One region of the Massilia sp. SYSU DXS3249 genome, then DNA from elsewhere that is predicted to be linked to it. Evidence: predicted binding sites of a transcription regulator. Region 1 holds the regulator's gene; each other region holds the start of a gene.

Region 1 (4,208 bases):
CGACGTGGACGAAGTCACGCAGACGCGCATCCTGACCGGCAACGTCGTCGTCACCCGCGGCACGCTGCTGCTCAAGTCCGACCGCGCCCTGGTCAAGGAAACGCCCGAAGGCTACATGAGCGTGACGCTGACCTCGAATCCGGGCCGCGTGGCGACCTTCCGCCAGAAGCGCGACGGCGGGCCCGACCTGTGGGTCGAGGGCCAGGCCGAGCGCATCGAATACGAGGAGCGCGAGGAACTGGTGAAGCTGTTCTCGAAGGCGGTCGTGAAGGAGCTCGAAAACGGGCGCATGACGAACGAACTGGTCGGCCCCTACATCTCCTACGACAACCGCCGCGAAGTGGCGACCGTGCGCAACGACCCGAGCGGCCAGACCAAGGCCGGCGGCGGCCGCGGCACCCTGATCATCGCACCGCGCCGCACCGGCGCGGCAGCCCCCGCAGCGGCAGCGCCGACTGCACGCGCAGGCACCACGCCCGCGGCACCGGCACCGGCACCAGCAGGAAAGAAATAATGAAGGATGACCACGACAACCGCAGTACCCTGGTCGTGCGGGGCCTGCAAAAGAGCTACGGCAAGCGCCTGGTGGTGCGCGACGTCTCGCTCGAGGTGGGCTGCGGCGAAGTCGTCGGCCTGCTCGGGCCGAACGGCGCCGGCAAGACGACCTCGTTCTACATGATCGTCGGCCTGGTGCCCTCGGACGCCGGCACCATCGAAATCAACGGCACCGACATTTCCAGCCTGCCGATCCACCGCCGCGCGGTGCTCGGCCTGTCCTACCTGCCGCAGGAAGCGTCGGTGTTCCGCAAGCTGACGGTGGAGGACAACATCCGCGCCGTGCTCGAGCTGCAGCGCGACGACAACGGCAAGTCGCTGACCAAGGCCGCCATCAACGAGCGCCTCGATTCCCTGCTGGCCGAACTGCAGATCGAGAAGCTGCGCGAGAACCCGGCGCTGTCGCTGTCGGGCGGCGAGCGCCGCCGCGTGGAGATCGCGCGCGCGCTGGCGACCAATCCGCGCTTCGTGCTGCTCGACGAACCGTTTGCAGGTGTCGACCCGATCGCCGTGATCGAGATCCAGCGCATCGTGCGCTTCCTGAAGGAGCGCGGCATCGGCGTCCTGATCACCGACCACAACGTGCGCGAGACGCTCGGCATCTGCGACCGCGCCTACATCATCAACCAGGGCGCCGTGCTGGCTTCCGGGCGCCCTGACGACATCATCGCCGACGAGTCGGTACGACGCGTCTACCTCGGCGAACACTTCCGCATGTGACCACGGAACGAACAGCCGCACCATGAAACAATCCCTGCAACTCCGGACTTCGCAGCACCTGGCGCTCACGCCGCAGCTTCAGCAGTCGATCCGCCTGCTGCAGTTGTCCACGCTCGAACTGCACCAGGAGATCGAGCAGATCCTCTCCGATAATCCGCTGCTCGAGCGGATCGACGACCCGCTCGACAATTCCGTGCGCCTGCTGGCCGACGGCGCCATCAACGATGCGCCGGCCCAGCAGCCCGACGCGCCGGCGCCGGGGCAGGAAGAAAGCGCCGCGCCCGCGGACAATGGCGACGGGCTCGACGGCGGCGGCGACGTCGAGCGCGGCGAGGCCGACGACTGGGGCGACGCCCCGCGCGCCTCGGGCAGCGAGGGCGACGACGACGGCCGGCCGCAGCTGGGCGCGATCGGCGTCACGCTGCGCGAGCACCTGTCGGAACAGATCCGGGTCACCGCCGTCAGCGCGCGCGACCGCGCCCTGGCCGAACTGGTGATCGACGCCATCGACGACAACGGCTACCTGGAAGAGCAGCTCGACGAGATCCATGCCCGCCTGCCGGAGGAGCTGGAAGTGGAGATGGACGAGCTGCGCTGCGCGCTGGCGCTGGTGCAGAGCCTCGATCCGGTCGGCGTCGGCGCGCGCAGCGCCAGCGAGTGCCTGGCCTTGCAGATCCGGCAGATGCCCGGCGTCCCGCTGGTGACGCGGCGCATGGCTTTGAAGATCGTCGAGGGTTACCTGAGCTGGTTCGCCCAGCGCGAATTCAACAAGCTGAAAAAGGCGCTCGACTGCGACGACGAAGACCTGCGCGAAGCGCAGGCCGTGATCCGCCAGTGCAATCCGCACCCGGGCGCGGCCTTTGCGTCGAGCACCTCGGACTACGTGGTTCCGGACGTTATCGTCCGCAAGACGGCCTCCGGCTGGAGCGTGATGCTGAACCACGAAGTCATGCCGCGCCTGCGCGTCAACAATGTCTACGCGGCCCTGCTCAAGCAGGGCAAGGGCGAGGGCCAGATGAGCGCGCAGCTGCAGGAAGCGAAGTGGCTCATCAAGAACATGCGCCAGCGCTTCGACACGATCCTGCGTGTTTCCCAGGCAATCGTCGAGCGTCAGCGCAACTTTTTCAGCCATGGCGCGGTTGCCATGCGTCCCCTTGTGCTTCGCGAGATAGCTGATACACTAGGCCTACACGAGAGCACAATTTCTCGCGTAACAACTCAAAAATTCATGCTGACCCCGCACGGCATGTTTGAGCTGAAGTATTTCTTCGGAAGCCACGTCGCCACCGAAGCGGGGGGCGAAGCCTCGTCGACGGCGATTCGGGCGCTCATTGCGCAACTGACAGGAGCAGAGGACCCCAGGAACCCATTATCCGACAGCAAGATCGCGGAAATGCTCGGTGAACAAGGAATGGTCATCGCGCGCCGCACGGTTGCAAAATACCGCGAGGCACTCAAGATTCCTCCAGTCAGTCTCCGCAAATCCTTGTAACAGCGGCAGCCACGCGCTACCTGCGCGACCGGCCGCCGCTCCTCTTTCAAAGGAGTGTGTATGAATCTCACTATCAGCGGTCACCACCTCGATGTCACCCCCGCCATCCGTGAATACGTACAGAACAAGCTGGAACGCATCACCCGCCATTTCGATCAAGTGATCGATTCCCATGTGATCCTTGCGATCGACAATCTCACCGAAAAAGACAAAAGGCAGAAAGCCGAGATCAACTTGCGCATGTCCGGCAAGACTGTACACGTGGAAAGTGTGGCGCAAGACCTGTATGCCGCGATCGACCTGTTGATGGACAGGCTGGATCGCCAGGTGATGAAATACAAATCGATGCTGCAAAATCATAGTCACGAGGCGCTCAAGCGCCGTCCTGAAGGCGGAGAGGCTGTTGCTGTCTGATCGGCATTAAGCACCGTCTGAACGAGGGCGCCTGGAGGGCGCCCTTTTCATTTTGGCGGCACGCCGCGCACGGGCTTGGGTAGAATGCATGTCTTTCCCATAACCCTATTCACCATGACCGACCATGTCCTGACCCGCGTTGCCAACGGCACCGGCGTGATCACCCTCGACCGCCCCAAAGCCCTCAATTCGCTCTCGCTCGCCATGGTGCGGCGCCTGACCGAGACCCTGCTGGCCTGGCGCGACGACCCGGCGGTCGCTGCCGTCGTGCTCACCAGCAGCAGCGAAAAAGCCCTGTGCGCGGGCGGCGACATCCGTTTCTTCCACGACGCCGGCACGGCGACCCCGACCGGCGGCAGCGCGCTGCTGGAAGATTTCTTCACGGAAGAGTATGCGCTCAACCACCTGATCCATTTCTATCCGAAACCCTACATCTCGATCATGGATGGGGTCGTCATGGGCGGCGGCATGGGCATCGCCCAGGGCGGGCCGGATACGGGCCTGCGCATCGTCACCGACCGCATCAAGATGGCGATGCCGGAAGTGAACATCGGCCTGTTCCCGGACGTCGGCGGCAGCCATTTCCTGTCGCACGCGCCTGGCCAGCTGGGCAATTACCTGGGGCTGACGGGATTGACCATCGGCGCGGCCGACGCCCTGTATGTCGGGCTGGCGGACGTGTTCGTCCCTGGCGAGAAGCTGGGCGAGCTGAACGCGCTGGTCGAGGCGACGCCGGGTGCACAGCTGGCCGAAGCGATCCGCGCCTTTGCCGCGCCGCTCAAGGCCGGTGTAGGGCAGAGCCCCTTGGAAACGGCGCGTGCCGCGGTCGACACGCATTTCGGCGCCGGTTCGGTGCCGGCGATCATGGCCTCCCTGGCAACCGACGACAGCCCGTTCGCGCAGAAGGCCCTGGCCGCCATGCGCCAGCGTTCGCCGCTGCTGATGTGCGTGACGCACGAGATGCTGGTGCGCGGCGCCTCGCTCGGCGTGGCCGACTGCCTGCGGATGGAACGCTCGCTGGTGCGCC
Region 2 (4,208 bases), on a different contig from region 1:
GAACTGACCATCAACGAAAAAGGACAGGCACGCGCCGAGAAGGTTGCTTTCGTTCGCGCCGGAGGAACGCGCCAGGCGGCCGCCCAACCGCGCAAGAGCCGGCCAAGCATGGCAATCGGCTTCCTGATACTCCTGGCCATCGCTGTGTCGGCTGACAAAGTACCGCCTTCCGTGTTTGGCGCGTACATGTTCTTGAGCGTGTTGACCTTCATTGCCTACAAGATCGACAAGTCGGCAGCGCGAAATGGTCAATGGAGGACAAAAGAAAGTACCCTGCACGTCCTTGCCCTGCTCGGGGGCTGGCCCGGCGCCCTGGTGGCGCAACACCTGCTTCGGCACAAGTCGAAGAAGGAATCCTTTCGTATCGCGTTCTGGCTGACGGTCGCCGTCAACTGCGGCGTACTCGGCTGGCTCGTTTACTCTTCGAATATCGCGTTATTGCGGTCGCTGCCAGCAGTGTGATGGCGGGTACTTGCCGATTGACTGCGACCATGGACGGGCACCGAATCCGCGTGCAGCGCCGCCACATTCCTGCCCGCTGACAGGCGCCTACATCGCGTCGAACAAGGCAATCGCCATCTTCGCCTGATCCGACTGCTGCATGTCGGTATTGTTCAGCAGGACGACGGCCCGGCCGTCGCGCGGGTCGTAGGCCAGCAAGGTCTTGTACCCGCCACTGACGCCGGACTCCCAGGCGAGGGTGCGGGGGCCCTGTTTCGTCGCGATCGTCCTGACCCGGCCACCGAGCGCATAGTCCTCGGAGGCGACCTGGATCGCCATGAGCTCCTTGCGTGCCCTGTCCGACAATAACTGAGTGAAATACACGGCGTCGGCGATGGCGACCAGGTCGCGCGCCGTGCTGTACAGGGTGCCGCTGGCAGCCGCCATCGGCGGGGCGGGCGGTGTCTTGCGTGCGCCCGAGCTGGCGTAGGCCACCGCCATCCCGACCGCGTCCTCGTAACCGGTCTCCGCGAAACTCGTGTCGCGCACGCCTGCCGGGGCGAACACAAGTTCCTCCACCGTTTCAGTGAACGCCTGCTTGTTGGCCCGTTCCACGACGGCGGCCACCAGCAGCCAGTTGGTGGCCGAGTAATCCCATTTCTCGCCCGGTGGGGCAGTGAGTGCGCCGGCGCCGAAGCGCAGCGCTGCCGCGACCGGCCCGATCTCCAGGTTGCCGATGGACGGATCCTTGCGCAGCGCTTGCGACACGCCGTTCGGGATGCCGCTGCGGTTCGACAGCAGCTGGCGCAGGGTCACCGCACCGTTTTCCGGCGGCAGTTCCGGCAGGTGGCGCGCGATCGGCGCATCCAGGTCGAGCTTGCCCATGTCGGACAGGCGCAGCACGGTGACGGCGCTGATCCATTTCGTGACCGAGCCGATCATGAAGCGGGTGTCCTGCGTATTCGCCTGCGGCTGCTCGCGCAGGGCCAGGCCGTAGCCGCGGGTCACCAGGCTCGAACGGGCATCCGCGCGCACTGCGACGACGCCGCTGTAGTCCTGCGCGACATGGCGCTCGATCAGGCGAGTGGAGGCGATGTGGTCGACGGCGGCGCAACCCGACAGCAGCGATAGAGTAGTGGCGAAGGCGGCGGGAGCGAGCCAGGATGGAAGAAAACGCATGCGGACCTCTGGAGCGAGTGGGCAGGCTGGCATTGTAGCCGCGCTCGGGCATGCCCGGCGAAGCGTGCGACAGGCCGCACCACAGGACGACCGGCCGGCAGCCGGCCCGATGAAAGGGCAGGCGCATGGGAAGGGCCAATAAAAAATGCCAGTCAGATCAACTGACTGGCATTCCTCCAGGCCGCCGTTTCCGGCAGCCGGTATCCAACAATGCTTAGGCTTTCTTGGCAATGCGCTTGCGGCTGGCGAAGCCGGCGCCCAGCAGGGCGATGCCGAACAGGGCCAGCGAGCCTGGCTCTGGAACTTCAGCCAGCTTGAACTGGCCATTGTTCGAGATGAAGAAGTACTGGCCTGGTGCGTTGGCGTAGGTGCCGCCGTTGCAGCCGGCGCCGGTGAAGCCGGCGTACTGGCAGGCCACTTCCGACACCAGGTTAGGCGTTGCAGCGCTGTTCGGGTTGACGATCGGGTTAGCGTTGGTGAACGCGAACGCGAGGATCGATTCCATCGACAGGTCCTGGCCGTTGCTGCGGAAGAAGTAGCCTGGCTCCATGTCGGTAGCGCGGGCGAACACGCTCACCTGGCCGTTGGCGATCGGGCTGCCGCTGGCATCGACCTGGCCGCCGCCGCCGGCGAGGACGTCGAAGGTGGCGATTTCGGTGCCCAGGTTGGCGCCGTAGATGCCTTCGGTGCCGCCGTACTGGCCGTCGGTCGGGTTCTGGAAGATGCGGATGGTGCCGCCTTCGAAGGTGAACGAGCCGGCCGTCGAGCCGGTGCCGCGGGTGCCGTTACCGAAGCCTTCGAAGACCGCGCTGATGTTGCCGCCTTCGAAACGGTCGTTGAAGGACTGGCCGTTGCTGTCGGCCTGCAGGATGTTGAACACTGCGTGCTCGACGAAGCTGAAGCTGCGCTCGCCGGTCGGGGTCAGCTGGATGAACGAGTTGCCGTTGATGTCCAGGTATTCGCCGATGACCTGGGCGTTATCGAAACCGCCGCCGTTCGGGTTGAAACGCCAGTCGGTCAGGATGGTGGCGGCGTTGGCCGCACCAGCGAAGGACATTGCGACAGCGGCAGCACAGGCAAGTTTGTTCAGGAATTTCATTTGAGTAACCTTTAATCAGAAACAGCGGGAAAAGTAACACTCTCTAAGCGATTAACGTGCCAGCAAAAATTTCTCTTTTGTTTTCAGGTACTTGCGAAATGCCAGCTCATCAGTATTTAACAATGATGTAAAGAATTTCGACAGAATGTTAAATCTGAGAGGAAAGATTGTTGGGCGATCGGCACTATTAGTTCTCGTCCACTGGGGTGTCGAGAGGGCATCCAGGCAGGCCTGGCCGGACGGTCCGCATGCGGGATGCCCTTGCAGGCGCAAGCAGGAGGCGGGCCGGGCAGGGTGGCGACACCCTGCCGGCAGGGCGGCTATAGTCGAGCGGACGTCGGCGAAACCGGAGTCCGTTCCGGACCGTTCGCAGACAGGCCGGCGACCCGTGCGGCTTGCACGGGCGCCTGCTGACACTTCACGACACAAGGATGCACCACGATGAGAACTCCCAGCCTGTTGCCCTCAGCCCTGATCGGCGCCGTTGCCAGCGCGCGTTCGATGACACCCATGGCCACGATCGCGACCGCGCGCCTTGCAGGCCGCCGTACGCCGGGGGAGCTCATGCTCCTCGATCGTCCTCTGTTCAAGTTCGGTGCGCTGGCGATGGGGGCTGGGGAACTGGCCGGCGACAAGATGAAGAGCGCGCCCGACCGCACGGTATTCCTGGGCCTGCTGGCGCGCGTGATGAGTGCCGGCATCGCCGGCGCCGCGCTGGCGCCGCGCGGTCGGGAACAGGCCGGAGCGGCGGTCGCGGTTGCCACCGCCGTCCCGCTCGCCTACCTAACGCTGGCCGGCCGCAAGCGGGCCATGGCGCGCATCGGCCAGACCCGCAGCGGACTGATCGAGGATGCACTGATCGTCGCTGCCGGTGTGGCGGTCGTGGCCCTGTCGACGCGGCCGGATTGAGCGGGGCGACGCTTACCCGCCTGCCTTCCCGAACAACTCCTCCGCCCGCCTGAACAGTACCCACGAGGTCGCTATATATTTGTCCCCGCTGGCCGGCACATGCCCTTTATGGGTGTGCGTGAAGCCCGACGGCGCAATGATCAGGCGGCCCTTGCGCGCCTCGATCTTGCGGCCCTGGTACAGGAACTCGGTCTCGCCGCCGTCCGCCACGTCGTTCAGGTAAAACTGGAACAGCAGCACGCGGTGCAGGGTCTCGCAGCTGGCGTTTTGCGGATAGACCTCGGAATGCCAGTGGTGATAGCCGCCGGAACCCTGCAGGTACTTCTGCAGGTTGATCGACCCGCAGCGGTACATCGACTGCATCAGCGCCTTCAGGTGCGGCCTGCCGCATTCGTCGAAATTATCGAGCGACAGCGCGGTCGGCTGGCCGGTCTTCGGGTGCGCGACCGTCGGCGCCAGCGCGCCCAGCACCAGCGCGCGGTACTGGTCGATGTAGCCGGCGAGGTGCTGCGCGACCGCGCCCAGCATCAGGTTGCCGACGTCGTGCCATTCTGGATGGGCGCCGATGGAGAGGTCCCAG
Region 3 (4,208 bases), on a different contig from region 1:
CCTGATGCAGCAGCGCCAGCAGACCCGCACCGAGGATGGCGCGCTGGCCGCCGGCTGGACCGCCTACCTGTACCGCGACCGCACCTATGCCTGGTCGCGCCAGTTCGAGGACAAGCTGATGGCCGTCACGCTGCCGCAGCTGAACGCCGCCTTCCGCAAGGCCATCGACCCGGCCAAGCTGTCGGTCGTCGTGGCGGGCGACCAGGAGAAGGCGAAAGGGGCGCCGGTCAAGGTCGCCGGCGGCGCGAAGCCCTGAGTTGGACCGACAGCGGCGGTGGGCAGGCACGCAACACCTGCCCGCCGCGGGGCCGCGCACATTTGATGATTGTGCGCCGTCCCGCTATCATGTTGCCTTTGAGCATCACGCGGCAACGCAGGAGCAGCAGTACATGAAGGGAAGTATCAAGCAGAGGCCGGACGCCACCCCGGACGCCACCCCGGCCGCTAACGCTTTCAACGGCAAGGTCGTCCTCGTCACCGGCGCCGCCGGCGGCATCGGCCGCGCCGTGGCGCTGGCCTTCGGGCGCGCCGGGGCTTCGGTGGTGATCGCCGATGTGTCGGTCGACGGCGGCCACGCCACGGCGGCGACGATCGTCCAGCAGGGCGGCAAGGCGCTGTTCGTGCAGGCGAACGTGACGCGCGCGCAGGAAGTCGAAACCCTGGTCGACAAGACCGTGCACCACTACGGGCGGCTCGACTGCGCCGTCAACTGCGCCGGCGTGCAAGAGGAGGGCCTGCGCCTGGCCGACATCGACGAAGAGCACTTCGACCGCATCATGGACGTGAACGTGAAGGGCGTCTGGCTGTCGATGAAGTACCAGATCCGCCAGATGGTGAAGGGCGGCGGCGGCGCGATCGTCAACCTGTCGTCCGCCTTTGGCCTGGTCGGCGCGCCTGGCCAGTCGGCCTACGCGGCCAGCAAGCATGCGCTGGCCGGCCTGACCAAAAGCGCGGCGCTCGATTACGCAAAGGACGGCATCCGCGTCAATGCCGTCTGTCCCGGCGCGGTGCGCACGCCGATGCTGGCGCGCGCCGTCGGGCGCGAACCGGGCGCCGACAAGAAGCTGCGCGCAGCCCACCCGATGGGACGTTTCGCCGAGCCCGGCGAAGTCGCCGATGCCGTGCTGTGGCTGTGCTCGGGTAGTTCTTCCTTCGTCACCGGGCACGAGCTGGCGGTGGATGGCGGGTTCACCGCCATCTGACTCGATCAGGCCGGGCGCCGGCGGCGCATGCCGGCCGCGCCCAGGATGCCGATGGCGAGCAGGGCCAGGCTGCCCGGCTCGGGCATCGGGGTCGGGACGATATGTTCCAGGCCGCCGTTCTCGCCGGCTTCCAGTGACGCCAGCAGCCCCGCATCGATCTCTCCCAGCGTCACGTTGCCACCGACAATGCGGCGCCAGGAAGGCTCCGCGCCCCACTCGGCGGCGTAGGAGTAGGGCGTCGTGCGCTCTGAACCGGCCACGTGCACGCCGCCGTTCGCGCCCATGCGGAAGGACAGCTCCAGTGTTGCGTAGTAGGCATCCGACAGATCACTGAACAAGGTAAAGCTGGTAGGTCCGGCGTGATAGAAGTTGCGGTGGGCGCTGAGGATGTTGGCGAACAGGCCTGAGGGGGAGTACCAGGTTGCAGGTGCCGCTTCGCTGCCATTGGCAAACAGCTCGTAATACGCGATGGCCTTGTCATTCGTATCCTGGACGAAGAATCCATCGAGCGAGGTGCCGTCGCTGAACCGTGCATCGACGTCATATTGGATGAAACCGGCCGATGCACTATTGCAGGCCAGGGCAGTGACGATGACTGCCAATACTTTCTTGAACATATGCTCCCTTTATAGAAATGGACGCCCGAAGGCGCGCATAAGGAAGCAATAGTTGTGCCGGATTTAAAACTTCCGGTAAATCATGCACTTGGAAATCTTTTCAATTTTGCAATCACGAAGCTGTAATATTTCTCGACATTAACTCGAGAACTGCCCGTAGCCGGAAGCCTTATTTCGGCCTCGGCGTGCGCAGACGCGATGCCGGCGGCACTACACGTCCCGCGCGCAGGTCCTGCACCGTCAGCGCCACGGCGCGCGCCACGTTGCGCACTTCTTCCTGGAAGGCGGTATCGCGGTCGAGCGCCGCGTGGCTGTCGGCATAGGACTCGTAGTAGCCGACGAAGCGGTCGAGCTGGCCGAAGCTGCCGGAGTCCACCAGTCCCATCCAGTTCAGCCAGTCCGACAGCGAGCGCCGCGTGCCTTCGATGCCGGCGACGTCGCCGTGCACCACCAGCCCGAAGGCGCGCCCAGCCAGGTGCTTAGGGTAGTCCCAGCCGGCCAGCTCGATCTCCTTGGCCTTTGCCGCGTCCTTGCCCTGCGTCGACGTCGGGTCGGGATTGCCGCCGTCGGCGCATACCAGGCGGTCGATCATCAGCTTCAGGGTCGACGGCGCCTGGTACCAGTACACGGGCGTGAGGATCAGGATGCCGTGCGCGGCGACCCAGCGCTCGTAGATCTCGTTCATCCAGTCGCCGGTCTGGCGCTCGGCGTGGTTGGGGTAGCAGCTGCACGGCCAGTGGCACAAGGGCATCGCGGTCGACGCGCAGGCCTTGCAGGGGTGGATGTGGCGGTCGTAGTCGGAAGTGAGGCGCGACAGGTCGAGCAGGTCGACCTCGATTCCCTCGGCAAGTAGGGCCTGGCGCGCCATGTTCGACAGGCGCCAGGTCTTCGAGATCTCGCCGGGACAGGTGCCGTCGTTGCGCGCCGAGGCGTTGACGAGCAGGACGCGGCTCGGCGTCGCGGCATCCTTTTGCCGGGCTTCGGCCGCCAGCAGGCGGTCGCGCGCCTGCTTCCATTCGATCGACAGGTCGTAGTCCGGATCGGCGAAACCCGGCCCGGCTTTCACGGTGCGCGGCGCCTTGCGCTTGTCGCGGTAGGCCTGCCAGGCGATTTCCTCGATGCGCTCGAGTTCCCCGGCCACGGCCTCGAAGGCGGGGTCGAAAAAGCCTTCCATGAACTTGTTGCGGAACGCCTCGCGTTCCAGCCTGGCGGGCGCCTGGCCCTTGCGTACGATTGTCATGCGCCCTCCATCGGAATGGAGACGATTATCGGCAAAGCCTGCTTATGCGAATGTACGCTTGCGTACGCAAGATGCATAAAAAAAAGCGGGCGGCGCCAGTGGCGCTACCCGCTTCTTTGGTACTGCGACGCGGCAGGACTTACTGGCCTGCGGCAGGAGCGGCAGCGGCGGCAGGAGCGGCACCTGCGGCGCCGGTCGGCTGGCGCAGCGACATGGCCCAGACGCGTGCGACGTCGGACAGGCCGCCGCCGGCTTTCACGCTCTCGAAGGTCTTGATCGCTTCGTCCTTGCGGCCGGCCTTGGCCTGGGCCGCGGCGAGGCGGATCTTGGCTTCGTCAGGCTGCTTCAGGCCGCCCTTGGCGATACCCTGCTGGATGAAGCCGATGCCCTTGTCGTGCTGGCCCATCGTGGAGTACGCCCAACCCAGGTTGACCAGGCCGGCGCCGTTCTTCGACTTGGCGGCCGAGGCTTCGCCGGCGGCGATGTTCTTCGCGTCGTCGGCGGCACCCTTGTTGGCGCGGCTGCGCAGGGCATCGTGGGCCTTGGCGTTGCCGCCCTTGCCCAGCACGCCGGCGGCGTAGCCTGCGTCGAGCACGTTCTTCGCTTCGGTCGGGAAGCCGTCGCGCAGCGCGCTTTCGGCCAGGTCGACGTAGTCTTCCTCGCGCATCGTCTTGGTGACGGCGTGCTGCAGGCGCAGCACCGGCATGTAGTTGTCCTGGCTGAAGCCCGGCTTCTTGATCACGCTGACGCGAATCAGTTCGTTCCACATGTCGTCGCTCGGGTAGTACGCGATCATCTTCTGGACGGCGGTCTCGTACGCGGCGTTGTCCTTGCTCTCGTTGGCGGCGCTGCGCAGGAGCTTCAGTTCTTCCTCGGTCGGTGCCTTGCCGGCCTTTTCAGCGTCGGCGATGGTCTGCAGCAGCTGGGTCTTGGCGTTCGCGTAGTCCTTGTTCAGGTAGTAGGCGCGCAGCAGCAGCGGACGTGCGGTCGTCATGTCGCCGCCCATCGATTCGTAGCGCTTGAGCTGTTCCACCGTGCCGCCGTAGTTCTTCAGCTTGTATTGCGTGTCGGCCAGGGCCAGCACCAGCTTCGATTGCGAGTCCTTCGGCTCGAAGCCCGACTGCAGCACCTGGTCGGCGAGCGACACGA

The links. The regulator sigma-54, encoded in region 1, starts transcription at its own class of promoters, with help from an activator protein. The targets are predictions, from matches to a motif close to TGGCANGNAANCTGCTTT.
Region 2: the regulator sigma-54 is predicted to act here: its motif matches at 2,764-2,781, upstream of pepA (flocculation-associated PEP-CTERM protein PepA).
Region 3: the regulator sigma-54 is predicted to act here: its motif matches at 1,862-1,879, upstream of ACWCIA_RS22080 (PEP-CTERM sorting domain-containing protein).

The regions. Positions count from the first base shown of each region.
Region 1 is NZ_JBSIPX010000011.1:147,400-151,607, reverse strand. Features, by position in the region: gene lptA (lipopolysaccharide transport periplasmic protein LptA) at 1-514, shown strand, start outside; gene lptB (LPS export ABC transporter ATP-binding protein) at 514-1,275, shown strand; gene ACWCIA_RS14550 (RNA polymerase factor sigma-54) at 1,298-2,767, shown strand; gene hpf (ribosome hibernation-promoting factor, HPF/YfiA family) at 2,828-3,181, shown strand; gene ACWCIA_RS14540 (enoyl-CoA hydratase/isomerase family protein) at 3,296-4,208, shown strand, end outside.
Region 2 is NZ_JBSIPX010000012.1:66,403-70,610, reverse strand. Features, by position in the region: gene ACWCIA_RS15030 (DUF1294 domain-containing protein) at 1-462, shown strand, start outside; gene ACWCIA_RS15025 (serine hydrolase domain-containing protein) at 550-1,620, opposite strand; gene pepA (flocculation-associated PEP-CTERM protein PepA) at 1,835-2,719, opposite strand; gene ACWCIA_RS15015 (hypothetical protein) at 3,161-3,628, shown strand; gene ACWCIA_RS15010 (2OG-Fe(II) oxygenase) at 3,641-4,208, opposite strand, start outside.
Region 3 is NZ_JBSIPX010000027.1:32,278-36,485, reverse strand. Features, by position in the region: gene ACWCIA_RS22090 (M16 family metallopeptidase) at 1-256, shown strand, start outside; gene ACWCIA_RS22085 (SDR family oxidoreductase) at 390-1,202, shown strand; gene ACWCIA_RS22080 (PEP-CTERM sorting domain-containing protein) at 1,208-1,819, opposite strand; gene ACWCIA_RS22075 (flavodoxin family protein) at 1,989-3,059, opposite strand; gene ACWCIA_RS22070 (hypothetical protein) at 3,199-4,208, opposite strand, start outside.